Regions from separate parts of the Mesorhizobium sp. M0018 genome, predicted to be linked through region 1. Evidence: predicted binding sites of a transcription regulator. Region 1 holds the regulator's gene; each other region holds the start of a gene.
The links. The regulator PhoB, encoded in region 1, activates phosphate uptake and scavenging genes when phosphate is short. The targets are predictions, from matches to a motif close to TGTCATNNANCTGTCAT.
Positions count from the first base shown of each region.

Region 2: the regulator PhoB is predicted to act here: its motif matches at 2,254-2,270, upstream of NKJ81_RS04860 (PhoX family protein).
Region 3: the regulator PhoB is predicted to act here: its motif matches at 3,592-3,608, upstream of NKJ81_RS18525 (ceramide glucosyltransferase).

Region 1 covers NZ_JAMYVL010000005.1:150,014-158,094, reverse strand. Annotated here, with positions in the region: gene pstA (phosphate ABC transporter permease PstA) at 1-200, shown strand, start outside; gene pstB (phosphate ABC transporter ATP-binding protein PstB) at 197-1,000, shown strand; gene phoU (phosphate signaling complex protein PhoU) at 1,033-1,740, shown strand; gene phoB (phosphate regulon transcriptional regulator PhoB) at 1,757-2,446, shown strand; gene NKJ81_RS09155 (ROK family protein) at 2,456-3,700, opposite strand; gene xylF (D-xylose ABC transporter substrate-binding protein) at 3,986-5,026, shown strand; gene NKJ81_RS09145 (sugar ABC transporter permease) at 5,168-6,532, shown strand; gene NKJ81_RS09140 (ATP-binding cassette domain-containing protein) at 6,548-7,348, shown strand; gene NKJ81_RS09135 (CHASE domain-containing protein) at 7,478-8,081, shown strand, end outside.
Region 2 covers NZ_JAMYVL010000003.1:58,752-66,832, reverse strand. Annotated here, with positions in the region: gene NKJ81_RS04865 (GNAT family N-acetyltransferase) at 1-94, shown strand, start outside; gene NKJ81_RS04860 (PhoX family protein) at 196-2,187, opposite strand; gene NKJ81_RS04855 (hypothetical protein) at 2,389-2,727, shown strand; gene NKJ81_RS04850 (phosphatase PAP2 family protein) at 2,742-3,443, shown strand; partial or broken gene NKJ81_RS32620 (sodium-independent anion transporter) at 3,703-3,950, shown strand; gene NKJ81_RS04845 (SMP-30/gluconolactonase/LRE family protein) at 3,966-4,826, opposite strand; gene NKJ81_RS04840 (helix-turn-helix domain-containing protein) at 4,942-5,745, shown strand; gene NKJ81_RS04835 (C40 family peptidase) at 5,873-6,670, opposite strand; gene NKJ81_RS04830 (CHAD domain-containing protein) at 6,712-7,653, opposite strand; gene NKJ81_RS04825 (CYTH domain-containing protein) at 7,650-8,081, opposite strand, start outside.
Region 3 covers NZ_JAMYVL010000012.1:99,028-107,108, reverse strand. Annotated here, with positions in the region: gene NKJ81_RS18535 (2'-deoxycytidine 5'-triphosphate deaminase) at 1-824, opposite strand, end outside; SAM riboswitch at 960-1,037, shown strand; gene NKJ81_RS18530 (O-succinylhomoserine sulfhydrylase) at 1,108-2,298, shown strand; gene NKJ81_RS18525 (ceramide glucosyltransferase) at 2,336-3,487, opposite strand; gene apaG (Co2+/Mg2+ efflux facilitator ApaG/CorD) at 3,715-4,107, shown strand; gene NKJ81_RS18515 (Hsp33 family molecular chaperone) at 4,114-5,124, opposite strand; gene argF (ornithine carbamoyltransferase) at 5,287-6,198, opposite strand; gene NKJ81_RS18505 (aspartate aminotransferase family protein) at 6,213-7,412, opposite strand; gene NKJ81_RS18500 (GcrA family cell cycle regulator) at 7,768-8,081, shown strand, end outside.

The sequences.
Region 1 (8,081 bases):
CCGCGCTCAACAACCAGTTCTGGAGCAGCAATATCAACGCGCCGATGGCCAGCCTGCCGGTGACCATCTTCCAGTTCGCTCTCAGCCCTTACGAGGAATGGCAGCAACTGGCGTGGACCGGCGCACTCATAATCACCCTGACGGTTCTGGGCTTGAGCATCCTCGCCCGCAGCCTTACCGGACGCAGAGAGGACAGATGACACAGATGTTGTCCCCAGACATGACGATGGCCGAAACGGTCGCCGAGAAGACGAAGATCGAGGTCAAGAACCTCAACTTCTACTACGGCCAGAGCAAGGCGCTGAAGGACATCAGTCTGTCGCTGCCCGAGCGCAGCGTCACGGCCTTCATCGGCCCTTCGGGCTGCGGGAAATCGACGCTGCTGCGTGTGTTCAACCGCATCTATGAGCTCTACCCAAAACAGACGGCCGAGGGCCAGGTGCTGCTCGACGGCAAGAACATTCTCGACCGGTCGCAGGATCTCAACCTCCTCAGGACCAAGATCGGCATGGTGTTCCAGAAGCCGACGCCGTTCCCGATGTCGATCTACGAGAACATCGCCTTCGGCGTCAGGCTTTACGAGAACCTCGGCAAGTCCGAGATGGACGGCCGCGTCGAACAGGCGTTGAAGCGCGCCGCGCTGTGGAGCGAGGTCAAGGACAAGCTCAACGCCAGCGGCTTGAGCCTGTCCGGCGGCCAGCAGCAGCGGCTCTGTATCGCCCGCACCGTGGCGGTGAAGCCGGAAGTCATTCTGCTCGACGAACCGGCTTCGGCGCTCGACCCGCTGTCGACTGCCAAGATCGAGGAACTGATCGACGAATTGCAAGCCGACTACACGATCGTCATCGTCACCCACAACATGCAGCAAGCGGCGCGCGTGTCGCGCCAGACGGCCTTCATGTATCTGGGTGAACTGGTCGAGTTCGACCGGACCGAGAAGATATTCACGTCGCCCCGCGAGAAGCGCACGCAGGACTACATCACTGGCCGCTTCGGCTGAGCCGTTCCGATCATGCATATGAGGACAGGACCATGGGCGAACACACAGTCGCTTCTTTCGACGAGGATCTCGAGCAGATCAGCAAGCTGATCCGCGACATGGCCGACCTCGCCGGTTCGATGGTCGGCGGGGCGACCAAGGCGCTGTTGAATTCCGACAACGTGCTGGCGCAACGCGTCGTTTCCGACGACGCCATCATGGATGCGCGTCAACGCGAACTGGACGACCGCGCCATCACCCTGATCGCCAAACGCCAGCCGATGGCCCACGATCTTCGCCATGTGGTCGGAGCGATCCGCATGGCGGGCGACCTCGAACGCATCGGCGACCTTGCCAAGAATATCGCCAAGCGCGTGAGTGCGGTCGGCCTCAGCGCCACGCCGCGGGACCTGTCGCATTCCATCGACGCGATGGCGCAGCTGGTTCTCATCCAGGTGCAGGGTGTCATCGAGGAATATGCTGCAGGCGATGCGGCCGCGTTGGCCAAGCTGCGTGCCGCCGACGAGCGCATCGACGTCAAATACACGTCCGTGTTCCGCGAGCTGTTGACCTACATGATGGAAGATCCGCGCAACATCACCGCTTGCACGCACCTGCTGTTCTGCGCCAAGAATCTGGAGCGGATCGGCGACCATGTCACCAACATCGCCGAAAATGCGTATTATGTGCTGACCGGCGAGCAATTGCCGGTCAATCGTCCGAAGCAGGACGAAACGACAATGTCCGCACCGGTGACATGATGGGGGTGCCCAGCCGATGATCGCACCACGCATAATGGTGGTGGAGGACGAGGAGCCGTTGGGTGTGCTGCTCCGCTACAATCTCGAATCCGAAGGCTACCAGGTCGAGGTGGTGACACGCGGCGACGAAGCCGAGATCCGTTTGCAGGAGAATGTGCCCGACCTTTTGGTGCTCGACTGGATGATACCAGCGGTTTCCGGCATCGAGCTCTGTCGTCGGTTGCGGGTGCGCCCCGAAACCGAGCGGCTGCCGATCATCATGCTGACCGCGCGCGGCGAGGAGAGCGACCGGGTGCGCGGTCTTTCGACCGGCGCCGACGACTATCTGGTCAAGCCGTTTTCGACACCGGAATTCATGGCCAGGGTCAAGGCGCTGCTGCGGCGCGCCAAGCCGGAAGTGCTGTCCAGCGTGCTGAAGGTCGGCGACATCGTGCTCGATCGCGAATCGCACAGGGTCTATCGCAAGAAGAGCGAAATCAGGCTCGGGCCGACCGAATTCCGGCTGCTCGAGTTCATGATGCGGCATCCGGGCCGTGTCTTCTCGCGCAGCCAGTTACTCGATAATGTCTGGGGGGAGACAATCTACATCGACGAACGCACCGTCGACGTGCATGTCGGGCGGCTGCGCAAAGCCGTCAACAACGGCCGGATGCCGGATGTCATCCGCACCATCCGCGGCGCCGGCTATGCGATCAGGGAAGATTGACCCGCCTGGTCAGGCTACGTTCTTTCTGACGCTGGGCCTCATTTGCGCGCCCGGCGCGAAAATCTCCTGGTCGACGAAGCTTAACGCCCGCATCGCGCAGCCTTCGCGGATCAGAGGCAATTCGTTCGGCTCTGTATCGAAGGAGATCGAGCCTGAATGCTGGCCGCCGGCGGTCTGGGCGATTGCCTTCCGCAAGGCCGGCTCGATCAGATCGAAGGCGGCGGCACTGGCGCCGACCATCGCGACCGGTGCCGGATCGATCAGCGCGAACAGCGAGCCGAGACCGAAACCCAGCGCTTCGCCGGCCTTGCGGTAGGCCTCGCGTTCCGGCCCATCTTTCTCGCGCGCCCGGGCCGCCAGTGCGCGCATGTCGGCGTCGCTGACGTCGGCGACCGGTTCGCTGTCTTCGCTCATCTGCCTGGCGTTGCGCCAGATGGCGTAGTTGCCGGCATACGCCTCGATGCAGCCGCGCCGCCCGCAACGGCAGAGCGCGCCGCCCGGACGATGGATCATGTGGCCAAATTCGCCGCCCGAGGAATGCGTCCCGGTGAACAGTTCGCCCTTCAGCACCAGCCCCATGCCGATGCCATGCGAAAGCAGGATGGCGATGAAGTCATCGCGATAGCGATCCGGATTGCGCCAGCGCAAAGCCACCGCCATCATGTTGCAGTCGTTCTCCACCGTTGCCGGGATGCCGAATTCGTCCTCCAGCATGTCGGCAAAGGCGATGTCGGTCTGCGGCGTGATCGGCGACCACAGCATGGCGCGTGCAGGGGAGTCGGTAATGCCCTGAATCGCCAGGGCGATGCGGGCGACACTGCGGACGTCAAGATCTGGATCCTGCAGCCGGCGCCGGACGATGGCCATGCATTCACGGATCAGCTCGTCGCGCGGCATAGTCAGCGTGTCCAGCCGGCGCTGTTCCTCGGCGACCACCTGTCCCGTATAGTCGATAATGGCGGCCGAAAGGAAATTCAGCGACAACACCACGGTCAGCACCGCCGCCGCTTCCGGGTTGAGGGCGAGGCCGACTTGCGGACGACCGCGTTTCAACGAAACGGGCTCACTTGGCTTGCTCTCGGCGAGGATGCCTTCCCGTATCAGGTCGGAAGAAATCGCCGATATGGTCGAATGACTGAGGCCGGTGGTAGCTGCGATCTCAGTACGCGATGGCTGGCCGGCCCGGCGCACCGCCGAGATCACGATCGCCCGGTTGCGCCGGCGCAAATCGTCATGGCGGATTCCGACCGACATTGTTTTGCTTTCCTCCCGGTTGCCGCGGCCGCTCATGAACCGGAAGCCGTCGGTAATGTCCGACAAATAGTGTCGGATGAGGCAAATAGTGTCAGATGCAGGTGGCGCTGTCATCGTTTATTCCGACGCTCGAAAAAACTCGCAGAGTCATCAAAATCCATCAGAATCGATGTTGACAGCAGCCGGAGATCGGGCCAGTATTTTTTCGAGGCTCGAAAAAATTAGAGCTTCTAAGCTGGTCTTTGAGCCAATTGGTCACGCCGTACGCGGCGCAGGGAGGATATGATGAAGAAATTCACGACCGCCATTCTGGCGGGTGTCGCCATGACGCTGGCGCTGGCGTCGGTGGCGCAGGCTAAAGACAAGGTCATCGGCGTTTCCTGGTCGAACTTCCAGGAAGAGCGCTGGAAGACCGACGAGGCCGCAATGAAGGCGGCCATCGAGGCCGCAGGCGACAAGTATATTTCCGCCGACGCACAGTCCAACCCCGGCAAGCAGCTCACCGACGTCGAGAGCCTGATCTCGCAGGGCGCCACCGCACTGATCATCCTGGCGCAGGACGCCTCGGCCATCGGGCCGGCCGTGCAAAAGGCGCTGGACGAAGGTATTCCGGTTGTCGGCTACGACCGGCTGATCGAGAACAAGGACGTCTTTTACCTGACCTTCGACAACAAGGAAGTCGGCCGCATGCAGGCCCGGGAAGTCTTCAAGGTGAAGCCGGAAGGCAACTATGTCTTCATCAAGGGTTCGGGTTCCGATCCGAATGCCGATTTCCTGTTTGCCGGTTCGATGGAGGTGCTGAAGGCGGCAATAGACAGCGGCAAGATCAAGAATGTCGGCGAGGCCTATACCGACGGCTGGCTGCCGGCCAACGCTCAGAAGAACATGGAACAGTTCCTGACCGCCAACGACAACAAGGTCGATGCCGTGGTCGCGGCCAATGACGGCACTGCCGGCGGCGTCGTCGCCGCGCTGACAGCGCAAGGGCTGGCCGGATCGGTTCCGGTTTCGGGCCAGGACGGCGACCACGCCGCGCTGAACCGCATCGCGCTCGGCACACAGACCGTGTCGGTGTGGAAGGATGCGCGCGAGCTCGGCAAGAATGCCGCCGAGATCGCCTCGCAGCTGGCCGACGGCAAGCAGATGACCGACATTGCCGGCGTGAAGGATTTCACCACGCCCGGCGGCAATACCGTCAAGTCGCTGTTCCTGACCCCGGTCGCCATCACCAAGGACAACCTCAACGTCGTCATCGACGCCGGCTGGATCAAGAAAGAAGAGGTCTGCGCCGGCGTGACGGCTGGCACTGTTGCAGTCTGCAACTGAGCCGACGTTTCCGAGAAGTCCGAACGCCGCGGCCGCTCGCCGCGGCGTTTTTCAACAAGAGTTGTTTTTCCGCTTCCGGCGGATAACTTCTAGGCTGCTTCCGGCATCCGCGGCAGACGGCAACCCGGCGGGAGAAACATCATGACCGACACGACGTCCAACACGCCGGTCGACAGCACGGCAGACCGGGCACGGGAATCCGAGCTCGGCATCGTTGCCCGATTTCTCAAGGCAACCGAACTCGACACGCGCATGCTCGGCATGGTCGGCGCGCTGCTGGTCATCTGGGTCGGTCTGCATGTCATTTCCAGCGTACGGCTCGGCGTCAATCCGTTCGACTTCGACAGCCGGACCTTCCTGACGCCACGCAATCTCTGGAACCTGTCGGTGCAGACTTCCGCCGTGGCCATAATGGCCGCCGGAATGGTGCTGGTTATCGTCATGCGCAATATCGACCTGTCGGTCGGTTCCGCCGAAGGTCTGATCGGCGTGGTCATGGGCTTTGCGCAGGTGCATTTCCTGGTGCGAATGATCGGTCTGCAATTAGGCAATCCCTGGATCTGGATCCTGGCACTGGCCATCGGCCTGGCGCTTGGCCTTCTGATCGGAGCGTTCCAGGGATACATCATCGCTTATCTCGAGGTGCCGGCCTTCATCGTGACGCTGGGCGGCCTTCTGGTCTGGCGGGGTGCCGCATGGTGGGTCGCCAGCGGTCAGACGATTGCGCCGCTTGATGCCACTTTCCAGCTGATGGGGGGCGGGCCGGCGGGTTCGATCGGCGCGCGATGGAGCTGGATCGTCGGAATTGTCGCGTGCCTAGCGGTTGTGTTCATGCTGCTCAACGGGCGGGTGCAGCGCAAGCGGTTCCGCTTTCCGTTGCGCCCGATCTGGGCCGAGACGTTCCTCGGTGTCCTCACCTGCGCTGTCATCATGGGCGCCATATGGCTTGCCAATTCCTATCCTTGGCCGGTCGGCATCGTGAACAGATATGCGGCGGCCAACAATATAACGGTTCCCGAAGGCGGGCTGTTCATCGCCCATGGCATCGCCATACCCGTGCTGATGGCTGTAGCCGTAGGGCTGATCATGACCTTCATCGCCAAGCGTACCCGTTTCGGCCGCTATGTCTTCGCCATCGGCGGCAATCCGGAAGCAGCCAACCTTGCCGGTATCAACACGCGCTGGGTGACCATGAAGGTGTTCATGATCATGGGCGTGCTGGCGACGATCGCCGCGGCGATCTCGTCAGCCAGGCAGAACTCGTCGACCAATGCGCTGGGCACGTTGGACGAGCTGCTGGTCATCGCGGCGGCGGTGATCGGCGGCACGTCGCTCGCCGGCGGCTCCGGCACAGTGCTCGGCGCCATGCTCGGCGCGCTTTTGATGCAGTCGCTGCAGTCCGGCATGGTGCTGCTCGGCATCGATTCACCGCTGCAGAGCATCGTTGTCGGCGCCGTGCTGGTGCTCGCGGTGTGGCTCGATACCGTCTATCGCAAACGCGTTTAGGGAGGAGGAACGATCATGGCAGACAAAACCGCTCCCACGGGCACGCCGCTGATCGACATGCGCAACATCTCCATCGCTTTCGGCGGCATTCGCGCCGTCGACGATGCCTCTGTCGACCTTTTCCCGGGCGAGGTGATGGCTTTGCTCGGTCACAACGGTGCCGGCAAATCGACGTTGATAAAAATCCTGTCCGGCGCCTACAAGCGCGATGCGGGCCAGATTTTCGTCAACGGCGAGGAGGCTTCGATCTCCAATCCCCGCGACGCCAAGAAGTACGGCATCGAGACGATCTACCAGACGCTGGCGCTGGCCGACAATGTCGATGCGGCCGCCAACCTGTTTCTCGGCCGCGAGCTGATGACCGGCTGGGGGACGCTCGACGATGTCGCCATGGAGGCCGAGGCGCGCAAAGTGATGGGCAGGCTCAATCCGCGTTTCCAACGCTTCAAGGAGCCGGTGGTAAAGCTTTCGGGCGGCCAGCGGCAGTCGGTGGCGATCGCCCGCGCCATCCTGTTCAATGCTCGCATCCTGATCATGGACGAGCCGACGGCGGCACTCGGGCCGCAAGAGACGGCGCAGGTCGGCGAACTGGTCAGGCAGCTCAAGGCCGACGGCATCGGCATCTTCCTGATCAGCCATGATATTCACGACGTGTTCGAGCTTGCCGACCGTGTCTGCGTCATGAAGAACGGTCGGGTTGTCGGAACGGCGCGCACAACCGACGTCACCCAGGACGAGGTGCTCGGCATGATCATCCTCGGCAAGTGCCCACCCGGCGCCATTCCGGGGCCGGGCGCGCTGAAGATCGCCGCATGAACGAGAATTAGCCGGCTAATCACACGCCGCCAAAATGTGCCAGCCGTCACCATGCTTTGGCCTCGCCATTGTGTTGGCGTCAGGACTTGCCCATAAAGATGCCGAACCGTCCACGGGACGTATCAGCAATTGAAGAAGCTTTTTCCGACCGTCGCTTTTATCGCCGTCGCGCTGATCAGCCTGACGATGGCGGGTTTTGCCTATTTTGCCACCCAGGAGGCGGCCCGCATTAAATTCGAGGCGACGGCAGACGACGCGCTTAACCGGATCGAAAGCCGCATCGACCTGGACCTGTCGCTGCTGCGTTCGACCCGGGCGCTGTTCGACGCACGCAATGGCGGTATCTCGCAGGGCGAGTTCAAGGCTTTCTTCAACGCGCTCGACGTCGACAATAATTTCGCCGGCCTGCGCGGCATCGGTTTCCTCCGCCTGGCGAAAACTGGCAACGAGGCGGCGGTCGAGCGCGACATCCTGCACGATCACGGCGCAAGCCATCCGATCTATCCCGACACGAACTTACCGTGGCGTACGCCCATCGTGCTGTTCGAACCGCTGGATCCGTCCAACAAATCCAGCATCGGCTACGACATGTTCACCGGGCCGGCGCGGCGCGAGGCAATCGAAAAGGCGATGGCCGACGACCAGCAGCACGCCAGCGGGCTCGTGCAGTTCGGCAAGGATACGGGTGCCGCGCAGACCTTTACCGGGTTCCTCGTCTTCGTCCGGCTCAATG
Region 2 (8,081 bases), on a different contig from region 1:
TGCCAGCAACGCCGCGGCCATAGCGTTATACGAGTCCATCGGCTTCAGGTTGCGAAGCACAATGAATGTGGCCGTGGTTCAGCGCACCGAATGATTAGTCGGCGCATGATGCGCAGCATGGATGCATCCGGTATCGGAAGGAAGGATTTCGTACCGCCGAAATCCTTCCTTGAGACTGCAAGACCTTGCTGCGTGTCAGACCGCGATCTTGCCGCCGCCTTGCCTGGTGATGGCAACGACCGCCGGGCGCACCGGCATGTCCGGCTTGAAGTCGGGCCAGCGCGTCGACAAATCCTCATAGTAGGACGGACGGCCGAAAGCCTCCCAGTCCTCGCCGCCGTCGCCCGGATGCTGGACGGCAACGAAGGCGGTCTGGTCGTCCGGCGCAAACAGGGGACCGCACATTTCGGCGCCGATCGGCACGCGGAAGAACAGCTTTGATGTCGCCCGTGCCGTCCCCTCCGTATCGACAGCCCACAGACCGTCGGTGCGGCCGGTGGCTTTCGGGCCTTGGCCGTCGGTGGCGACCCAGAGGCGGCCAGCCGAATCTACCGTGCAATTGTCCGGCATGCCGAACCAGCCATTGGCGGTGGTTGCGGTCGAGAAGGTGGCGCCGACGTCGGCCACAGCGGGATCGCCGCATTTCAGCAGGATTTCCCACCTGCCCTTTGTCGCGGTGAAATCACCGCCGTCCTCGACGATCTCGATGATGTGGCCAAAGGCATTTTCGGCACGCGGGTTGGCAGCGTCGACCTGGTCGGCCTTGCGCTTCGAATTGTTGGTCAGCATGACATAGACCTTGCCGTTGGCGGCATTGGGCTGGATGTCTTCCGGGCGGTCCATCTTGGTGGCGCCGAGCAGGTCGGCGGCGCGGCGCGTCTCGATCAGCACGTCGGCCTGGCTGGCAAAGCCGTTCTCCGCCGTCAGCGGCCCTTGGCCGAAGACGATCGGCAGCCATTCGACCGAACCGTCGTCGGCAAACTTGGCGACATGCAAGGTGCCGTCGTCCAGCAAATCCATGTTGGCGGCGCGGTTGTCCGGATCGAACTTGCCTGTGGTGACGAACTTATAGACATAGTCGAAGCGCTCGTCGTCGCCGAGATAGAAGACGACACGGCCATCCTGGGCGACGATCGATTCGGCGCCCTCATGCTTGAAGCGGCCCATGGCGGTGCGCTTCCTCGGCACCGAAGTCGGATCCTGGACGTCGACCTCGACGATCCAGCCGAAGCGGTTCGGCTCGTTAGGCTCCTTGCCGATGTCGAAACGGTCGTAATGCGCTGCCCATTCATAGGCACCTCCGGGAATGCCGAGGCGCTTGTAATTGGCCGCCTCCTTGTGGCCCTGCGGCAGCTCGCCCGAGAAATAGCCGTGGATGTTCTCCTCGGCCATGACATAGGTGCCCCACGGCGTGACGCCGCCGGCGCAATTGTTGATGGTGCCGATGACCTTCGTGCCGGTCGGATCGGCGCTGGTCTTGACGCGGTCGTGGCCGGCGACCGGGCCGGAGAGCGCGATCTCGGTGTTGGAGGTGATGCGGCGGTTGAGCTTGCCGTCGCGAACGACCTGCCATTTGCCTGATACCTTGCGTATCTCGACGATAGTGCCGCCATGCGCGGCCATCTCGACATCGACTTGCTCCTTGCTGAGGGGCGCCTGCTTGGCTTTGCCATCGACGATGGTGACGAGGCCCGGAAACATCAGGTGCGGATTGGTGTATTCGTGATTGACGACCAGCAGGCCGTGCTCGGCCGAGCCGTCGATCGGGATATAACCGACATAGTCGTTGTTGTAGCCGAATTGTCTGGCTTGGGCTTCCGCCGACTGTTTTGTCGGATCGAATCCCGGCGAATCGGCGAACAGCGGATCGCCCCAGCGCAGCAGCACGTCGGCGTCATAGCCAGGTGCGACGTGATGCTTGTCGTCGATGCCGGCCTCGAGCTCGTCGAAAGCGAAGGCGGAGCCTTCGGCGGCGCGGGCGTTGTCGGAGGTGATCAGCGCCAGCGGGCTGACGGTAGCGGCTATGGCCGAGACGGCAAGCGAACCCTTGAGGAAGCCGCGGCGTGAGAACCGCGCGGCGATGATCTCACCCATGGTGCGGTTGCCGGTGGGATTGGCTCCTGGCCCATCGTTTTCCTCGAGCAGGCTGGTGCGGAAATGGGCGTCAGGGGTGCGATGTTCGGTCATAGGGCCTGCCTCTGGCTGGATGGATTGCTGGAGCGTGTTGCCTGGCCAATCCGGTATTACCGGCAGGTCACAGTTTGATGACATGCCGGCTAAATTGCCACCTGCGATTTCGTATCCAACATCGGCCCCGCTTGACCGCGACCGGCGCTTCGGAAACAAGAGCTGCGGCAGGCGGTAGGGACCGCATCGGGAGGAACAAAAGTGAGTTTCTGGGGACTTGGGCAGCTCTGCGTCTCGACGGTGATCTTCCTGCTGGCGGCGATGGCCGCAAAACAGTGGGGGCTGGCGCCGAGCCTCGGCAAGATCGTGCTGACGTTGGCGCTCTACTCGCTGGGCAATCTGATCATGCTGAGGCTGATCCGTGAATTCGGCATGTCGGTGTCGTTCAGCCTGTCGGCGGTGATCCAGCTGGTGTCGGTGAATGTGGTGGCGCTGGTCTTCTTCGGCGAGCGCGTCAATGCCTTGCAGGCAACCGGCATCGTGCTTGCCATCGCAGCTGTGGCGCTGATCACGCTCGGGCCCTATCTGCAAAGGCTGTAACTGCGATCGGGCCGATGAAGAAGATTGCAAGCAGACTGCCCAACTGGCTGGAGTTCCCGGTTCTGCTGGCCGGGCTGGTCATTGCCGGCGGGCTGTGGGGGTTCGAGGAGCTGATGGAGCTGGCGCGGGCCACCACGCCGCATGCCTTCGACACCGAAATCCTGCTTGCCTTCCGCAAGGCCGGCCAGCCCGACAATCCGATCGGACCGGCGTGGCTGGAAGGAGCGATGCGCGACATCACCAGCCTCGGCAGCGCCAGCGTACTGCTGCTGATCACGGCAGCAATGATCGTCTATCTGCTTCTTATCCGCAGGCCAGGCGCGGCGCTTCTCATGTTCGTCGCGGTAGCGGGCGGCCAGCTCCTGTCAAGCGTGCTGAAATTCGACATCGACCGGCCGCGCCCCGATCTGGTCTCGCATCTCGCCGATGTGGCATCGCTTTCGTTTCCGAGCGGCCACGCCATGCTGTCGGCGGTGACGTATTTGACGCTGGGCAGCATGGCGGCGCGGGTTTTGCCCGGGCGCACAACGAAGATCTATGTACTCGGGCTGGCGGTGCTGACGACGGTGGTGGTCGGCATCAGCCGCATCTATCTCGGCGTCCACTGGCCGTCCGACGTATTGGCCGGCTGGTGCGCCGGCTTTGCCTGGGCGATGCTGTGCTGGCTTGCGGCACGGTTCCTGCAGCGATGGCTTGGGCGGGCCGACGGCACCTGACTCAAATCAGCCTGTTGATCAGGCCATGACCGCAGCCTGCCAGCAGGAAAACCATCGACAGCAAGGCTGTCGAGGTCGCCAACGCTTTGAATATCTTCACCCGCTCATCCTTTTGAAGTCGTGCCTGTGCAATCGGGATCGCAGTGGATGTCCCGCCAAACGATGCCGAGGTTTGTAGCATGACAGCGCATCGGCTGGCAAAGAGTGCTGCATGTTTGGAGGCAGACCATCAATCCTTGGTACAGGAAGACGTCGCCGACCACGCCAGCGCAGGAACTTCATCCTCGACTGTTCGGCGGTGCCGATCTTCGATTCGACGGCAGCCAATGTCATCGGGGGCGCGGCCCACAAGCGAGCCGCGCCGGCGTTCGCTTCATTATATCAGGCGCTTCAGCCCAGGATACGCCGCATGCTGATCAACCACGGCGTCAAGCGGCCGCTGGTGACTTACGCGCCTCGACCACGGATGCGCGGGCGCAGCTGAGGAGAGCCGCGCCCGTCGCCTGAGCTGGCAACGCCGGCTTAGTCGAGGCCTAACGCTGAGACCTCGCCCTCGTTCATCAGCGGCACGAAGATTGTCGACCTGCCGTCGGTGCCGATGTCGGCGCTGCCCGGCTTGAACGTCGCAACCGCTTGCGGCGTGCCGCCGGCTTTGTAGCGGTAGAGCGTGCCGGTCATATACGCGGTGGCGTAGATGCTGCCGCCGATGGCAACGACGCCATCGAGGTTGGCAAACTTTTCCGCGCCAGCCAGTGGCGAAACGGCCTTGGTAGCAAGATCGACCGAGAGCAGGCCGCCCGGCTCCGCGGTGCTGAAGTCGGGCTTGATGCCCTTGCCCCAGGAAGCGACGATCAGCCGGCCGCCATCGGCGAAGATGCCATTCGGCGAAGCAAGCGCCGCATCCCTGACGAACAGTTCGGGCCGGTCGCGGTCGATGCGATAGATCGTATCGGCAAGCATATCCGTGACGTAGACATTGCCGGATGCATCAGCGGTCATGTCGTTGAGAAAGACCGCGTTCGGCACGTCGATCGTCGATGTTAGCTTGCCGCTTGCGAGGTCGACGACGCGCACATGGGTGAGGTCGGCGACGTAGAGTTTGCCGCCGACAATCGCCATGCCCTTGGGCGCGTCCATGCCGTCGGTCCAGTGTTGCGTGACGAGCTTGCCGTCCATCGACAGGATCGACAGATAGCCGTTGCCGTCGGCTTCGCCGGGATTGCCGACGATGTTCGAGACGATAACGCGCTGGCCGGCGGCGTCGAACAGCGCCGATTCAGGCTGCTCGAGGCCGCCGGTGCGCCACAGTTCAGCGGCCTGAACTGCCGGCGCGGCGGCGATGCCGACCAGGGCGAGAAGTATCGAGGTGAAGAGGCTCTTCATGGCTAGTCTCCTGTAATGGACTGGCGGAGAGCTAGGCTTTTCGATACTTTTCGGGAAGAGCTATAAGGACTAGTACCGAAGGCTGATACCAAATCGTGCAAAAGAGGTGCATCCCATGAACGGCCTGATCTTCGAAGCGCTGAAGCGGACGCTTAAGGCAAAGGGCATCACCTATCGCGTCCTTGCCGAGCGGATGGGTGTTTCCGAGCCGACGGTGAAGCGCATCTTCCACGAGCGCAACTGCAAGCTCGACCGGCTGATGGAGATCTGCACTGCCGCCGGCGTAGAGTTGGAGAACGTGCTCGGCTCTATGAACAGAGGACCAGGACCCGCCAACCAGATCGCGCCGGAGATCGAGCGCAAGCTCGCCGGACGGCCGGCACTGCTGTTCGTCTTTGTCATGCTTTCCGAGAAATTCACGCCCGAAGGCATCATGCGCTCACAAGGGCTGAGCGAGGCTTCGATGTTCCTCTATCTGCGCGAGCTCGAGGAACTCGGCCTGGTCGCGCTCGGTCGCGGCCTGTCGGCAAGGCTGCTGATCGAGGCGCCGATCCAGTGGAATTTCGAGGGGCCATTGCGGCCGCTGTTCGAGACGACCAACAAGAATTTCATCGGCTGGGCCGTCACCCATCTTGAGCGCGAGTCGACGTTCGTCAGCTTCTCCAGGCGGATGCGGCCGGAAACGGCGGAAATGGTCAGGCGCGAGGCGGAGGAATTGGCGGAGCGCGCCAAATTGCTTGCTCATCACGACCAGCACACGACGCCTGAAGACAGACTGGTCGGCTACAAATGGACGTTTGCGTTCGGCGCAACGCCGTTCCCGGTGATCATGCCGATCGGGCCGCATCCGCGCGACGCAGGCGCACGGACCGACGATCGAGTTGCGGCTGCCGCAAACGGACGACGTCTGCCGGCCTAGGTCAAAATGCAGAACGACCGAGTCCGGGCTGTTGGCGGCAGCCAGTCTGACTGAGCTTCTTACCCCCTGAGTATCGGCCGCAAACCGGTTCTCAGAGGGTCCCCTGCTCAAACACAAGATCGAGCGGCTATTCGGCGGTCTTGTTCGCCACCTTGTCATCCCAGACCATCTGCCGGTAGTCGAAGCCGTATTCCAGCGTCGGCTTGACAATACGGAAATAGGGCGACAGGTCGAAATCGCGCGGCGTGTAGAGCGAGTGATGGCGGATGTGCAGGATTTCCCTGCGCGAATAGCTCGACTGGGCCGAGGCACGGCCAGGCGCCCGGGTAATCTCCGGCAGGATCGGGTAGCGGATCAGGCCATACGCCTCGGCGATCAGCGACGAGCAGATGGCGCGCGTCGGGTCGCCGGAACCGAAAGCCAGCATGCGGCGGCGCCAGCGCACCGGCACCGGCGGCGTCGGCAAGAAGTAGCGCAGCATGTCGAATATGTTCCTGAGATCGTATCTGAGACCGAGCCTGCCGATCATGAACGCGACGACCGCTTCGCGATCGTCCGGAGCCAGGCCACTCGCCCGGCAGATGCGGGTGTTGTAGCTGCGATAGCGCGACAGCGGCACGGCGATGCAGCCATCGCCGAGCGTGACCTCGATCAGGCGCCGCCGCTCCGATCCGTCCTCCGGCTCCGGTAATGCATCGCCGATATAGAAGGCGGCATGCGACCAGGTCGACTGGGTGAGGTATTTGATCGCCGCCGAGATCTTCTGGTTGCCTTCGATGAGCAGGATGTCGCCGGGCTCGAGCGTGCGGCGCAACGTTTCGGCGTCCGACGGCGTGTAAGGCTCGTAGCCGGACGATTCCTCCTGCAGCCGGCCGGCAAGCCAGCGGCCAAGTCGGTCCAGAAGCGTGTCGCCGGGCTCGGTCATGCCAGACGGCGATTACCACAGGGCGGCAAGTTAGACCATGATCAGCCCACGCCAGGCGTGCCGGCGTCTTCGTGCGCAACTGTGAGATCTTCGCGCGCCTTACGGGCGAACTTCCTCGTCGAGCGCTTCGGGCTGTCGCCGAAAAGCTCGGCCGCCTCGGCGAGGCAGGTCTTTTTCAGGCTCTTTTCCGAACGCTTCAGCAGCTTGGCAAGCAACCGCGTCTCTTCAGCAGGACCGAGTGGCTGGTCCTCGGCATCGAGAAGCGCGCGCATGACGAACACATCGTGCAGCTCGCCGAGCCGCTCGCCCAATTCGTCGACGGCCTTGCGCCGCGTTTTGATCGGCGTCGGCCACAGCCGGCCGAGCAGCGACAGGTGCATGCCATGCGTCTTGGCCGCCTTGCGCAGGTCGTGAAAGTCATCGGCTTCGCCGCGCGAAGCCGCCCTGTCCAGCGCTTTCCTGGCGCGGCGCAAAGTGGTGCGCGCGCCTTCGGCGAGCACGTCGGCAGCCTGCTCCGGCTGGTCGGGCAGAGCGAGCTTGTCGATCCGGGCGACACCTTCCTCGCAAGCGGAAATCGCCGCGCCTATCGCAGCATCGAGGCCTGCTCCGCCATGCAGTTCATGCTGGCGCGCGACGAGCCTGTCACGCACGGCACCGAGGCCATCGCCGGCACTTTGCTCGGGAAAGCTTGCCGCCAGCCGGTCGATTGTTTCCACCAGCGCGGTCGCCTCGCGCGGGCCGGCAAGCAGGGCCGCCACCTGCCGGTAGCACTGATTCTCCGTCACGCAGAATGTTTCGTTTCCGGAACGGACAAGACGCAGCAAGGCGCGGACGTTCTTCAGCCGTTTGCGGCATTTGTGCAGCCCCGGTTCGGGCCTGTCACGCGCCGCGTTCAGATGGTCGATCACCTTGCCGATCTCCTCGGCGAGGATGCGCCTGACCTCTCCGGTCAGCGACATGCGCGGATCGATACGAAAGCTCATGCGACGATCTCCGGAATCCCCCCAAGGGCGAGCGACGCGTTGTAAAATCTCGGCTCGCCGGTGATTTCACGGCCGAGCCAATCTGGCAGCATTTCGTCCTGTATATCATCCGGCGTCTCGAGCTCGGCGATCACCAACCCCGCAAGCGTCCCGCCGAAGACATCGACTTCGTAGCGATAGCCGCGATGTTTAACATGGTGGCGTGTCTTCTCGATGACATGTCCGATGGCAAAGGCCTGCATCTCCTGCGCCTCCGCCAAAGGTACCGGATATTCGAATTCATCGCGCTCGCGTGCCTGGCTGCCGAACTTGAGCGTCAGCTTGGCGGCCGCATCGTTGCTGATGCGAACACGAACCGTACGGCTGGGTTCGGCGACAAGATAGAATTGACGGATATGAATGTCCGCCTCGACCATTGCCCGCCATTC
Region 3 (8,081 bases), on a different contig from region 1:
AAGGGCGTCATTTCGGCCGCGTAGAGCGGCGGCACATGCACCGCCTCGCGCGACACCAGAATATAGAATTCGTCCGGATCGAGCACCAGCTCGCCGGCACCGCTCTTGTAGAGCGGCTCCCAGAAATCGACGACATCCTGCGCGGCGCGCTTGTCGACGTCGACCAGGCCGGTGTGGTGCTTGCCGCGATAGCCGACAAGCCCATCCTTGTCGCCGTCGAGGTCGATCGACAGCGCGATGCCGCCGCCTGAGATGTTGGGTGGTTCGGTGGCGACCAACATTTCGGCGTGGTGCAACTCGTGCAGCTCGTTTTCCGACAAGAGCGCATTGCCGGTGCGGAACCTGACCTGCGACAGCCGCGAGCCGGTCCGCACGACAATCGGGAAAGTGCGCGGGCTGACCTCCAGATAGAGCGGGCCTTCATAGCCGGCGGCGATCTTGTCGAACTCGTGGCCACGGTCGGTCATTACCCGGGTGAAGATATCGAGCCGTCCGGTCGAGCTTTTCGGGTTGGCGGAGGCGGAAATATGGGCGGGCAGCGCCAGGCTCTCGAGCAGCGGCACGATGTAGACGCAGCCGGTTTCCAGCACGGCACCTTCGGCGAGGTTGATCTCGTGCAGCTTCAGCCGGTCGAGCTTGTCGACAACCCTGTGGTCCGGGCCGGGCAAGAAGGAAGCACGCACCCGCCAGGCCTTGTCGCCGAGCCTGAGGTCAAGGCTGGCCGGCTGGATCTGATCGGCATCGAGCGTGCGCGGCGATTTCAGCGCGCCCGTCTGGAACAGCGCGGAAATATCCTGATCGGGAAGAATGCCTGTCTGCCGCAAGGGTCTGGCTCCGTTCGAACGCCGGGCGAGGTCTTGTTCTGTCGCAGGTCCGACCGTGGACGCGTTTGGCACCTGCTTGGTACAACCCTCTTAATCATGCCGGCAATTGACGCAAGCGTGGCGCGGGTCTAAAGCTCGTTATCCCGTGGTGATTTGGCCGGTCGGCTTGCAGCCACGTTAAACAAGTCGCTAAAGGACCGTCAGGCCGCAAGGCCATATGGACCGGTTGCGACTTTCGCGACCGGTTTTTTGTTGTTTGGACCAATTTTGGTGTTTGGATGGAATGATGACCAAGAAGCGCGACTGGAAGCCTCAGACCGCACTCGTGCATGCCGGAACGCTGCGTTCCGGCTTCGGCGAGACCTCCGAGGCGATGTATCTCACCCAAGGCTATGTCTACGAGACGGCGCAAGCGGCGGAGGCCCGCTTCAAGGGCGAGGAGCCGGGCTTCATCTATTCGCGCTATGCCAATCCGACGGTCGACATGTTTGAAAAACGCATGTGCGCGCTGGAAGGAGCCGAAGACGCGCGCGCCACGGCATCCGGCATGGCGGCGGTGACGGCAGCACTGCTGTGCAGCGCCAAGGCGGGCGACCATATCGTGGCGGCGCGCGCGCTGTTCGGCTCCTGCCGCTGGGTGGTCGAGACGCTGGCGCCGAAATACGGCATTGAGGCAACGCTGGTCGACGGCACCGACATCGCCAATTGGGAAAAGGCGGTCAAGCCAAACACCAAACTGTTCTTCCTGGAAAGCCCGACCAATCCTACGCTGGAAGTGATCGACATTGCCGCCGTCGCGGCACTTGCCAATGCGATCGGCGCCAGGCTGATCGTCGACAATGTGTTCGCCACGCCCTTGCAGCAGAAACCCCTGCAGCTCGGCGCCCACATCGTCGTCTATTCGGCCACGAAGCATATTGACGGCCAGGGGCGCTGTCTTGGCGGCATCGTTCTGTCGGACAAGAAATGGATCGACGAGAACCTGCATGACTATTTCCGCCACACCGGCCCAAGCCTCTCGCCCTTCAATGCCTGGACGCTGCTGAAGGGCCTGGAGACGCTGCCGCTACGCGTACGCCAGCAGACGGAAAGTGCCGGCCGCATCGCGGATTTCCTGGCCGAGCGCCCGCAAATCGCCCGTGTCATCTATCCCGGCCGTGCCGACCACCCGCAAGCGGCCGTGGTCAAGAGGCAGATGTCGGGTGGCTCGACGCTGATCTGCATGGATGTGAAGGGCGGCAAGCAGGCGGCCTTTGCCTTCCAGAACGCACTCGACGTCGTGCTCATTTCCAACAATCTCGGCGACGCCAAGAGCCTGATCACCCATCCGGCGACGACGACGCACAAGAACTTGACCGATGAGGCCCGCGCCGAGCTCGGCATCGGACCGGGAACGCTCAGGCTGTCAGTTGGCCTTGAGGACGCCGACGACCTGCTCGAAGACATCGAGCAGGCACTGAGAGTTGCCGGATAAGGGCTGGCCGAACAGAGGCGAGCGGGAACGCGCCCGATCAGGCGCCGGACGGGGTCTCTTCCAGCTCCGCGACGGTCTTTGTCTGGATAGTCATCACGTTGCCGCGCCAGTCGACGGCGCCGCTCAGCCATCCGCGCGCCCAAATGGCGGGAAGCATCAGGTCTCGCGCCATCATCGCCGGGATCGTGCGCGGCGACAGGTGCCATCCCTTGGCCGAGGCCAAGGCGCATTCCGGCAGGTAGGCCGCGACCAGCACGGCGATGGCGGTTGCCGGCAGGCTGACGCCGGCGTCAGCCGCCGCGATCAGCGCAAACACCAGCGGCGGCGCCGCGCCGATCAGGATCTCGGGGGCGAAGAACAGCGCGAAGGTGACGCGGCGCAGCCGCGCCCAGCGCGCCTGCCGCGACCAGATCTCGCCAAGCGTGCGCCGGCCGAGCGGCTGTTCGAAGGGCGAGGCGACAAGATTGACCCGCAGTCCGAGCCCGTTGACCAGCTTGGTCGCGGCCGCGTCCTCGGCGATCTCGGCGGCAAGCGCGCGGATGCCGCCATTGGCGTCGAGCATCGGCTTGTTCCACAACATGCTCTTGCCCTGCGCGAAGCCGAGGCCGAGCGCCTCTCCGGCGTACTGCCAGCGTGCCTGCAGCGTGTTGAGAAAGGCGCATTCGACCTCCCCCCAGAAGCCGTCCGGCCGCGAGCCGATCGGCGTCGAGCAGACGAGGCCGGTGTCGTGCCGCCATGCCGCCATCAGCTGCTGGACGTAGTCGCTCGGCATAAGCACATTGGAATCGGCAAGGATGACCCAGCGATAACGCCCCGCCTCCCAACCCTTCACGCAATTGTTGAGTTTTGGATTGCCGCTGATGCGGTCGTCACCGACTAGAAGGCGGGCGCGAATAGCTGGAAAGCGCGCCATTGCTGCGGTGATCGGCTTGACCACCGGGTCGTCGGCATGGGCGACACAGAAGATGAGTTCGTAGCGCGGCCAGTCGAGTGAGAAGGCGCGCTCCAGCGTCTCTTCGGCAAACGGCTCGACGCCGCGTGCCGGGATGACGATCGATACCGGCGGCGCGTTGGCGGGCGGTGCGATCCTGGCTGGTCGCTTCAGCTTCAGCGAAGCTAACAGGATGCTGGCGAGATTTGAAAGAAGGAGGGCTATGGAAAGGAGGGCGGCTGCGAATGTCGGTTCCATCGAGATCTGGTCACTCCAGAAGTGCCGGCCGCATGACGGCCGTTTTCAACAATTCGACAGAACGCTGAGTCGCCCGGCACAAGCCTGCACACCATCATTGTCATGTGTCACTTAAATGACATTGTTTTTCGGCACCTGCGCTCGAGTCGGGCAAGGAGATGACGCGCATCGTTGATCAAACTGCGCTGAGCGTCGAAAGTTCCATCTACATTGCTTTGGAGCAGTTTATGTACAGCGCCGTCACCCGCAACATCGAAGTGCAGGTCAGGCCGTTCTATCTGGAGGATCACTCCGACCCTCCGCAAAACCGCTATGTCTGGGGATATCAGGTGACCATCGACAATCAGTCGGATGAGTTCGTGCAGCTTCTGTCGCGCTACTGGCACATTACCGACGGCACCGGCAAGGTCGAGGAAGTGCGCGGCCCCGGGGTCGTCGGCGAGCAACCCGGACTCAACCCCGGCGACAGCTATCAGTATACGTCTGGATGCCCGCTCTCGACGCCGTCCGGCATCATGGTCGGGCACTACACCATGCGCAACAGGCGGGGCGAGACGTTCGACGTCGCCATCCCCGCCTTCTCGCTCGACTTGCCGGGAATGCGGCGCACCGTCAATTGACGGCCGTCATCCGGCCGCTGCAAACTCCGCCGGGTCGAAGTCATATTGCTTCGAGCAGAATTCGCAGGCGACGTGAATGCTGCCATCCTCGGTGCTGTCCCTGATCTCCTCGGCGGAAAAGCCTTCAAGGATGCCGTGGATCTTGTCCCTCGAGCATGAGCACTGGTCGGCGACCGGCACCCCGCCGAACACACGGACGCCATGCTCGTGGAAAAGCCGGTAAAGCAGCCGTTCGGCGCCGATCGTCGGATCGATCAGCTCGGTCGGTTCAATAGTACCAAGCAGCGCCAGCAGCTCCTGCCAGGAATTGTCGGTCGGGTCGTGGATCTCCTCACGCGGATCGCCGTCGCCACCGGGAAGGTCGGGTACGCGCATGCGCTCCGCCGATTGCGGCAGGAATTGTGCCAGCAGGCCACCGGCCCGCCATTGCTCGCGAGCACCGCCGACGCCCGGCGTCAGAAGCTTGGCAACCGAAAGCCGGAGGTCGGTCGGAATCTGCTCCGACTGGCGGAAATAAGTGCGTGCGGCATCTTCCAGTGTGACGCCGTCGAGCTGGACGATGCCCTGGTAGCGTTGTGTGTGGGCGCCCTGGTCGATGGTCAGCGCCAGGACGCCGCTGCCGAGCAGCGTCTGCGGTGACGTCTCGCCGGCAGAAGTCAAAGCCTGCAGCCGGTCGGCATCGAAGCGGGCATAAGCGCGCAGCGCGTGCGGCGTGGAGAAATCCGCGACCAGCATGTCGACCGGCCCGTCGGTGCGGGTCTGCAGAATGAACTTGCCCTCGAACTTCAGCGAAGTTCCGAGCAATACCGTCAACACACAGGCTTCAGCCAGGAGCCGGGCGACCGGCTCGGGATAGTCGTGACGGCTGAGAATAGCATCGAGCATCGGCCCGAGCTGGACGGTGCGACCGCGCACGTCGAGTGGGCCGACCTCGAACGGCACGACATGGTCGTCGCCGGCGTAGCCGAATTCGCCGAGCTTGGGTTTATGTTCAGCCAATTGATGAGTTTCCAACATGACAAAGCTCCGGGGCGCGGCGATGCCGCCCTCCGGGGCGCATGCGACGAGACGCGCTCGATTTGCGTGATGCGCCTGAGATAGGCACCACCAACTCCCGGATCAAGGCGGCCCAGATCAAGGCGGCGCAGATCAGGCCGGCGCGGATCACCGCGGCTCGTATCAAACGCCCAGGCACCAGGCCAGGACTGCCTTCTGGGCATGGAGCCGGTTCTCGGCCTCATCGAACACCACCGAATGCGGTCCGTCGATGACCTCGTCGGTAACCTCCTCACCGCGATGCGCCGGCAGACAGTGCATGAACAGCGCATCCGGCTTGGCTTTCGCCATCAGTGCCGCATTGACCTGATAGGGCAGGAAGACATTGTGGCCGCGGGCACGGTGCTCCTGGCCCATCGACACCCAGCAGTCGGTGACGATGCAGTCGGCCTCGTGAACGGCCTCCTCGGGCGAACGGGTGAATTTCAGCTTGCCGCCATTGGCTTTCGACCAGTCGACATGCTTCTGGGCCGGTTCGCTGCCCTCGGGCACGGCGACATTCAGCTTGAAATGGAACCGCGCGGATGCCTCCAGCAGCGAATGCAGCACGTTGTTGCCGTCGCCGGTCCAAGCGATCGTTTTACCGGCCACCGGACCGCGGTGCTCTTCGAAGGTCATGATGTCGGCCATCAGCTGGCAGGGATGGGTCTCGTCGGTCAGCCCGTTAATGACGGGGACCGTAGCGTTTTCCATCAGTTCCAGCAGCCGGTCATGCGAGGTGGTGCGGATCATGATGGCATCGACGTAGCGCGACAGCACCTTGGCCGTGTCGGCAATGGTCTCCGAGCGGCCAAGCTGCATCTCGGTGCCGGTCAGCATGATCGTCTCGCCACCCAATTGCCGCATACCGACGTCGAACGACACGCGCGTGCGCGTCGACGGCTTGTCGAAGATCATCGCCAGCACCTTGCCTTCGAGCGGCTTGCTGCGTTCGCCGGCCTTGAGCCTTGCCTTTCGCACCGCTGCGTCGTCGAGCATGAAGCGCAGATCGCCTTCGGAAACGGCGGAAAGATCGGTGAAATGGCGAAGGGACATCAGGAATTCCAGGATTACTTCGCAGCGGCAGCGACGATGGCATCTGCCAGGCTCTTGGCGCCGACACGAATGCGCTCGAGCGCTTCGCGGATCTCGGCGTCGGTGACGGTGAGAGGCGGCAGCAGGCGGATAACGTTGTCGCCGGCCGGAACCGTCAAGAGATGCTGGTCACGCAGTGCCACCGTGACCTTGGTGTTGGGCATCGCGCATTTAAGCCCGAGCATCAGGCCGGTGCCCCTGATGCTTTCGATAACATCCGGAAATTCGTCGGCGACGCCAGCGAGCCCCTGCTTCAACAGCAGTGCCTTGCGCTGGACGTCTTCGAGAAAGCCGTCTTCCAGTACCACGTCGAGCACGGCGTTGCCGACCGCCATTGCCAGCGGATTGCCGCCGAAGGTGGTGCCGTGCACGCCGGCGGTCATGCCGACCGCTGCCTCGTCGGTGGCGAGGCAGGCACCCATCGGGAAGCCGCCGCCGATGCCTTTGGCCACCGCCATGAGGTCGGGGGTGACACCCGCCCACTCATGCGCGAACAGCTTTCCGGTGCGGCCGACGCCGCATTGGACCTCGTCGAAAATCAGGAGCAGTCCGTGCTGATCGCAGAGCTGCCTGAGCCGCTTCAGCGATTGCGTCGGCACTTGCCTGATGCCGCCCTCGCCTTGCACCGGCTCGATCAGGATCGCCGCGGTTTCAGGCGTGATCGCCTTCTCGGTGGCATCCACATCGTCGAAACCGACCTGGTCGAAGCCGTCGACCTTGGGGCCGAAACCTTCCAGATACTTGTACTGGCCGCCGGCGGCGATGGTCGCCAGGGTGCGGCCGTGGAAGGCGCCTTCGAAGGTGATTGTGCGGTAGCGCTCGGGATGGCCCTTGACGAAGTGGTAGCGCCGCGCCGTCTTGATGGCGCATTCGAGCGCCTCTGCGCCGGAATTGGTGAAGAACACCTTGTCGGCAAAGCTTGCGTCGGCCAGCCGCTCGCCGAGCCGGCTCTGTCCCGGAATCTCGTACAGATTAGAGACGTGCCAGAGCTTGGCGGCCTGCTCGGTGAGGGCCGCGACCAGATGCGGATGGCTGTAGCCCAACGAATTCACGGCGATGCCGCCGGCGAAATCGAGATATCGCTCGCCCTTGTCGGTGACCAGCCAGGTGCCTTCACCGTGGTCGAAAGCCAGGGGTGCGCGAACAAAGGTCTCGAAAAGCGCCGAACCGCTCATTATATGCGTCTCCGGAACCGGAAAAATCAAAAAGCCGCCAAAGCGGCGGCCCTTGTGGCTTATCGTGTTTTTCGGCCGTGAAGTCAACGAAAAGGTCGCGCAAGGTCGCGCGGCAAGCCCCCCAGCATAACGCCGGCTCCTAAGCGACCGGGCAAGTTGGGGAAAACCGAAAAAACCGATTCGTGTTGGCCTTGGGACTCTTGTCACCGAGTCAGCGCATAAGGTAATTGTAGTAGAGAAATAACTAGATTTCGTGCGGCGGACCTAATCACCCGATATATGTGGTGTCTGCCCGGCAGAAGCCGGGTCGGGAATGGATTCCGATTGCCGCACGTTTCAGCAGGAGCGCGGTCTCATGAACTGGACTGACGAGCGAGTCGAACTTCTCAGAAAATTGTGGTCGGAGGGCCTCAGCGCCAGCCAGATCGCCGCACAGCTTGGCGGGGTCAGCCGCAATGCGGTCATCGGCAAAGTGCACCGGCTGAAACTGTCCGGTCGCGGACGCACGACCGCCTCACCGGCACGCCAGAAGAAGACGGTGCAGGGATCGACGATCCAGAAATCGGTGTCCCGGGCAGCAAGCGCCACGCGCCATGCCACCACCTCGATGTCGATCGGTGCGACCGCGCTCAAGGCGCAGTTCGATGCCGAACCGGTGGCGCGCCACTA